DNA from 3 places in the Sphingobacterium sp. MYb382 genome. Region 3 is predicted to be linked to each of the others. Evidence: riboswitches for the same ligand, from Rfam matches in the RefSeq annotation. Region 3 holds a riboswitch; each other region holds the start of a gene.
The links. A riboswitch is a leader RNA that binds a small molecule or an ion and turns the genes downstream of it on or off. The one in region 3 is predicted to bind S-adenosylmethionine.
Positions count from the first base shown of each region.

Region 1: it holds a riboswitch for S-adenosylmethionine, as region 3 does, so the genes downstream of both, metF (methylenetetrahydrofolate reductase [NAD(P)H]) here and WH223_RS05455 (5-oxoprolinase) in region 3, are expected to answer to the same signal.
Region 2: it holds a riboswitch for S-adenosylmethionine, as region 3 does, so the genes downstream of both, metE (5-methyltetrahydropteroyltriglutamate--homocysteine S-methyltransferase) here and WH223_RS05455 (5-oxoprolinase) in region 3, are expected to answer to the same signal.

Region 1 covers NZ_JBBGZT010000026.1:117,086-119,287, forward strand. Annotated here, with positions in the region: gene metF (methylenetetrahydrofolate reductase [NAD(P)H]) at 83-1,039, opposite strand; SAM riboswitch class I at 1,092-1,200, opposite strand; gene rimM (ribosome maturation factor RimM) at 1,331-1,858, opposite strand; gene WH223_RS14225 (30S ribosomal protein S16) at 1,971-2,202, opposite strand, start outside.
Region 2 covers NZ_JBBGZT010000019.1:6,555-8,756, forward strand. Annotated here, with positions in the region: gene metE (5-methyltetrahydropteroyltriglutamate--homocysteine S-methyltransferase) at 1-1,147, opposite strand, end outside; SAM riboswitch class I at 1,219-1,320, opposite strand; gene WH223_RS07985 (ASCH domain-containing protein) at 1,431-1,841, opposite strand; gene WH223_RS07990 (GNAT family N-acetyltransferase) at 1,881-2,202, shown strand, end outside.
Region 3 covers NZ_JBBGZT010000012.1:55,253-57,454, forward strand. Annotated here, with positions in the region: gene WH223_RS05450 (ABC-F family ATP-binding cassette domain-containing protein) at 1-1,066, shown strand, start outside; SAM-I-IV-variant riboswitch at 1,186-1,279, shown strand; gene WH223_RS05455 (5-oxoprolinase) at 1,350-1,613, shown strand; gene WH223_RS05460 (DUF2891 domain-containing protein) at 1,610-2,202, opposite strand, start outside.

The sequences.
Region 1 (2,202 bases), on a different contig from region 3:
TGTTTATGGGGGAACAACAAGCGGCGATCCTAGAAGGTTTATTTAATGTAAAAGTCCGAGCAAGCTCGGACTTTTTTATTTTTTAAGCTAAGCGTTCAACAATCTTTTTAGTAGGACCAGGGTTACTCATCGTATAGAAGTGTAAAACAGGAGCTCCAAATTCTATCAGTTCCTTACACTGCTGTACTAACCAGTCTTCACCTACTTTGCGTACATCAGCATTGGTCTTGCACGCATCAACAGCCTCACTCAGTTCTTCTGGAATGTCCAAATGGAAGATTTTAGGAAGGGCGATAAGTTGTTTTTTGGTGGTTAGCGGTTTAAGTCCTGGAATAATAGGAACATGAATATCGTTCTCTCGACATTTGTTGACGAACTCCTTATATTTCTCGACATTATAGAACATCTGTGTAACAATAAACTCAGCGCCCATCTCTACTTTCTTCTTTAACCATTTGAAATCCGTATTGAAGTTGGGAGCCTCAAAGTGTTTCTCTGGATAGCCAGCAACACCGATACAGAAATCAGTCTTCTCGGAGCTCTCAATATCTTCGTGTAGGTATTTACCTTGATTCATATCGACCACCTGTTGTAGCAGGTCGGTCGCAAAAGCATGACCTCCAGGCGTCGGGATAAAGTCGGCATCGCCTTTACGCGCATCACCACGTAGCACCAATACGTTATCAATACCCAAGAAGTTGAGGTCGATTAAAGCATTTTCTGTTTCCTCTTTGGTGAAACCACCACAAATTAAATGCGGAACAGCATCGACTTTATACTTACTCATAATAGCCGCGCAAATAGCTACCGTTCCTGGGCGCTTTCTATAGGCTACACGCTCTAACAATCCACTGTCATGCTGTTTGTATAGGTAATCCTCGCGGTGGTAAGTTACATCGATAAATGGCGGTTTAAACTCCATAAGTTCATCCATTGTTTTAAAGATGCTTTGTATTCCTTGCCCTTTTGCAGGAGGTAGCAATTCAAAAGAAAATAATGTCTTACCTTTTGCGTTCTTGATATGATCAACGATCTTCATAAAATATTGGGTTTTAGGCTTAGAGAAAACGCACAGGATATTGTGTTTCTTCAGCTTATCTTTCTCCATTTTTTATGTTCGGAGTAGAATGCAGCACCTTGACCAGTGTCAGGTTGCTAAGGCTTCAGCGGGTCTAGTCCCTCTGCCTTTCTCTATAAGCGACCGCTAATATCGTTAATAGAAGTATAAAAACAAAATAAAAGCGACCTTTTGAGTCGCTTTTTAATCGTGTATAGCAAAACCTTTGGCTACGAGGAGCTAAGGGGCTGATGTGTGTCGGCTTAAGGACCTTTATACCTCGCGGTACAAGTCCACCAGTCCTTCCGGTAGGTTGACCACCAATACTTGCTCTTCAGGGTCAATACCAACGATTAAGTCATCGTTCAACGGAAATAGAAGTTCTTTTTCTTCAAACGCTACCGTTGCCATAAATTGCTGCGGCATCTCCTGAACATGTATTAACTCACCAATTTCGCCTTCTTGCTCATCGATTACTAAGTAACCCACTAAATCGGTGTAACGGAAATCATCAGGATCGCGTTCAGGCATCTTATCTAAGGATAGGTATACCTTCTTCTTGATTAAAGGCTGTGCTTTATCGATATGGTCTACATCCTCCAAGTTTAAGTAGGCTGTACTATTTTTCTGAATTTTAAGGCCATCTACAAAATAAGGAACGAGCTTCTTATTCATCTCAACAAATAAGACATCAAAGTCTAAGTCAAGGTAGTCTTCAAACTCAAAGAAGAGCTGCATTTCTCCTTTTAGTCCTCTTGTTTTGGTGATATAGCCAATATAAAAACTTTCTTCTATGGTCATTATGCAATGATAATTAGGATGCTATGAAATCTAAATAGCAACGTATTTCTGTAGGAATGAGAAAGCCGATTCCAACAGGAATCGGCTTTCTTGAATCTGTATGAATAGTTAATTATCCTTCAGTTTCTTCAGTGCTTTCAGCAGCTTCAGTGTTTTCTGTAGCTTCTACTACTTCAGCAACAGGAGCATTTTTCGCTGCGATTGCCGCTGCTCTATCTGCTTTTTTCTTCGCTTCAGCAGCTAATGCTACTTTCTTAGTTTCTTCTTTAGTAGAAGTTAAACCAGCTTTTTTGTTAGCTACTCTAGTTGCATTACCTTCAGACCAAGCTGCGAATAATTCTTCC
Region 2 (2,202 bases), on a different contig from region 3:
TTTTAGCATCAACTTCGCCATCAGCTAAGATTGCTAAGTCTTTTACTTCCGCTAATTTTTGCTTAGCGAATGCTAACCAGTTTTTAACTTCAGCAGGTAGTGACTCTTCGTTATCTTCATTTTCCAAATCAAATGGAACATGTAATAAAGAAGATGATGGAGCAACCCATACACGGTCAGCACCTAAAGCATCTACTGCTTTTTTAATTTGTCCTAACGATTTCTCGTAGTCATTCTTCCAAATGTTACGTCCTTCAACAACACCTAATGAAAGTGTTAAAGAAGCAGGAACTTTAGCAAGAACAGTATCTAATTGATTTTCTCCACGTACCAAGTCAAGGTGTAAAGCATGAACAGGAAGGTTCAACGCTACTTCCTCGTTGTCGCGAAGAGCTTCGAAATAAGTTGCAACGATTAATTTGACACCTTTAGCTGCTGCTGCAAGTTTTTCGAAAACACGTGCATATAAAGCTTTGGTTGCCGCGTCGATATCTAAAGCTAAGAAAGGCTCATCGATTTGCACGTGCTGTGCTCCTGCTGCTGCCAATTTGCTTAAGATCTCTTCGTAAACAGGTAATAAATTATCGATAAGATCAATACGGTTGAAACCTGTTTCTTTTTCTTTACCTAATAAAAGGTAAGTGATAGGGCCTACTAATACTGGTTTTGTTTCAATACCAATAGCTTTAGCCTCATTGTATTCGTTTAAGAATTTCTCTGAAGTAAGTTTAAATTCTTGGTTTTTAGTAAACTCAGGAACGATATAGTGGTAGTTAGTATCGAACCATTTTGTCATTTCCATTGCTGTAACGTCAACGCCACCTTCTTGGAAACCACGTGCCATCGCGAAGTATAAATCTAAATTATACTGACGATCGATTTTGTCTAATAAAGAGCTGTAACGCGCTGGGATAGCACCTACAGTAAGTGATAAGTCTAATACTTGATCATAAAACGAGAAGTCGTTTGAAGGAATCAAATCGATGCCAGCATCCTTTTGAGTCTTCCAGTTGCCTTCACGGATTTTAAGTCCAGCTTGCAATAATTCTTCCGCGCTGATTTTTTTTGCCCAATAAGCTTCATTGGCTTTTTTCAATTCGCGGAAAGCTCCCACGCGTGGGTAACCTAAATTGTTTGTTAATAACATAAATTCTACTTGTTAAAATCTCATCCTAAAACTATTGCTTGAAGAGAAGGCCACACAGGAGCGGTGACTTCGGCTTATCTTTCCCTAATTAAAGAGTAGAATGTAGCACCTTGTCTAGTGACAGGTTGCCAAGGCTTCATCGGGTCTATTCCCTCTGCCTTTCTCTATAAGCGACGCTAAGGTATGGCTTAGTTTTGAAATTTCAAAACAAATCGACAGAAATCATTAAAATTCTTTATTAATTGGGCTATGGTTTCATAATATTCATAAACGATTCTATATCCTAGATAGGTTTAAGGCCATATTTTTGCATCTCCTTGCTGTAATAGTGCCAATGTTCTTTTTTCCAATAGGCCAAACTTTTGTCACCCTCTCCTTCTATCGCGGCATAGTCGGCATCGATGGCATTAAATGGTAGAACCTCCACTTTTGTCGTTCTTACGATGGCTTTCGGTTCGCCCGCCCAGTTTGTAACAATAGCCACATCGCCAGGCTTGGGCAGTACTTCGTTATGAGTTTCAAACCACCAACGTGACGGAGAAGTTGCCTGTTTAATTTTACAACGCACCAATTCGGCACATTCGTCGGCGACGGCTTTATTATCACCATAGTAATAATGCATAGGCATTTCACTATCTTGGAAAGCGAGATTGGCTGCTTGAAAAGATTTCCAGTAGATTTCAATTGGGTTCATGCTATGAAAATAGTATTTTTATTAAAAACAACACTAAATATGATTCATTTACAGCAAACAAAGGCTAACTCTTCTGATTTCGCAGTCCTTATCGACCAACTTAATCTTTATCTCCACAGTATTAACGGTGAAAGTGACGCTTTTTTTAAGCAACACAATCAAGTAGACTTGAATATGCTGGTTATTATCGCTTACGCGGATGAAAAAGCGGTCGGCTGTGGTGCTTTTAAAGTAATAAACGACCAATACGTCGAAATAAAAAGAATGTTTATCCTTCCAGAATACCGAAAAAAGGGAATTGCTAGTACATTATTGGTCGCTTTGGAGGAGTGGGCTAAAGAACTGGGGTATCAAAAAGCTC
Region 3 (2,202 bases):
AAGGCAGTTGCTGTACGACTTCATTCAGCATAGCCCTTTAACCCTATTGGTTGTCAGCCATGACCGCACACTGCTCAACTTGCTAGACACCATGTATGAGCTCAGCAAAGTGGGTATTAAAACCTATGGGGGCAACTACGACTTCTACGCCGAGCAAAAGGGAATTGCCGAAGGAGCGCTCCACGACCATATCCATGCCCAAGAAAAAGAACTGCGCAAAGCACGAGAGAAAGAGAGACAGGTAAATGAGCGTCAACAGAAATTAGACAACAGAGGAAGCAAAAAACAGCTGAAGGCTGGTGTATCACGCATCATGATGAACACCCTACGCAATCAAGCAGAGCAAAGTTCGGCCAAAAATAAACAGGTACATCAAGATAAGATAGGTACCATCAGCAGGGAGCTCACAGAACTACGAGGACAGCGCCCAGAAATAGACAAGATGAAGTTTGATTTTACCACCACCACCCTACATCAGGGCAAGGTATTATTCAGCCTTCAAGCGGTCAACTACAGCTACGGAAGCGAAAGCCTATGGTCAGAAAACCATAGCCTACAAATAAATAGCGGCGAGCGCATAGCTTTAACGGGAGGCAATGGCTCTGGCAAAACAACACTTATTCAGCTGTTGCTTGGCCAATTGTCGCCTAGCACAGGAGTAATCACAAAAGCGGCTATACAGTCCGTTTACATTGACCAAGACTACTCCCTACTGGAAAATCAACTCAGCGTCTATGAGCAAGCCGAATATTTTAACAATGGCTCCTTAGCAGAGCACGATATCAAAATTAGGCTTGACAGGTTTCTGTTCAGCAAAGAAACATGGACCAAGCGTTGCGATGCCCTCAGTGGTGGCGAGCGTATGCGCCTAGCACTATGCTGCCTAACCATCAGCAGCCAAGCGCCAGACCTCATCGTTTTGGATGAACCCACGAATAACCTGGACCTACAAAACATAGGTATCCTAACTTCTGCCTTGCAGCAATACCAAGGAACGCTACTCGTTGTTTCCCACGATGCTACATTTTTAGCAGAAATAGGTATCAACCGCTGGATAAACCTTTAGCAAATAAGAAAATAACGAAGAAAAAATAAGCGATGTAATATCCGAAAAAACATATTTTTCGTAAAAATTAATATTTTATCAATTTTAATTTTGCAATTCAAAATTAATCTACTACATTTGTAGAGTATTCAGAATTGCCGAAGCAATACCAACCGAGTGAAGACACCGCGGTGGTAAAATAATACGGGTATCACACCAAAATAAACGTGCTATCACGCTTGTTTTCAAAACCCTTGATTTTCTGGATGCAATTTATGGTTAAACGTTTTTAATACTAAATTGTATGTCAACATCAACAAATCCATTAGCAAGTCACCTGTCTGAGCAGTTCAACCGCTACAGCATACATGAGCTTATTAGCATCAACAATGATATCGTGGAAAACAAAATATGGGGCGCCCAGCGCCCCATATTCCGCAACGCAGTACTTACTGCATTGGCCAAAAAAGGTATTGATTTATCTCCTATTATTTCTAAAGAAGATGGTTTCAGTGTCATTCAGATTGTGAAAGTAAAGCTGGAGAACAACAGCTTAATACCGGCTTAAGGGTTCGACAGAGCGAGCAAGGCAAAAGAGCCTAGCCAGTGGCTACCCATATAGTCGTCGTTACTGATATTTTTTAGGGAGAAGTCGATATGTTTATTTCCTAAATCGACCAAGTCGTTATGCAAGCGCGGTATCGCTTTTGCGATGCCATACAAGCAGTGCGCACGGCTGAAGTTTAAGCCATCCAGGTGCACCAACTTACCATCGGTACGGTCGCTCACCAAAGCAGGCTGCAAAAATCCAGCTCCTTTTTCAAAAAGAACAGGTAGAAAATCGGCTAGCCAAGGTTCATACTTATCTTGAGGCAAGATACGGCTCATCAGATAAGCCTCTTCCAAACATGGCGAAAGAAAATCAGAACCACTAGGCTCATAAGCAAGGTTACAATTTTCATCTTTAGCAAAGAAGCGTTCGCTATTCACTTTAATAGCGTTTAGCAAATCATGGTCGCCCACTTTCAGCGCATAATCATACATCAGCGATAAGCTAAAAGCCGTATTATCATGCTGACCAGTACGAATCGGATAAACCAATTTCGTCAGGTAAACCTGTGTGCGTTCCGAAAGTAAAGTCGCCAAAGGTTTTAAGG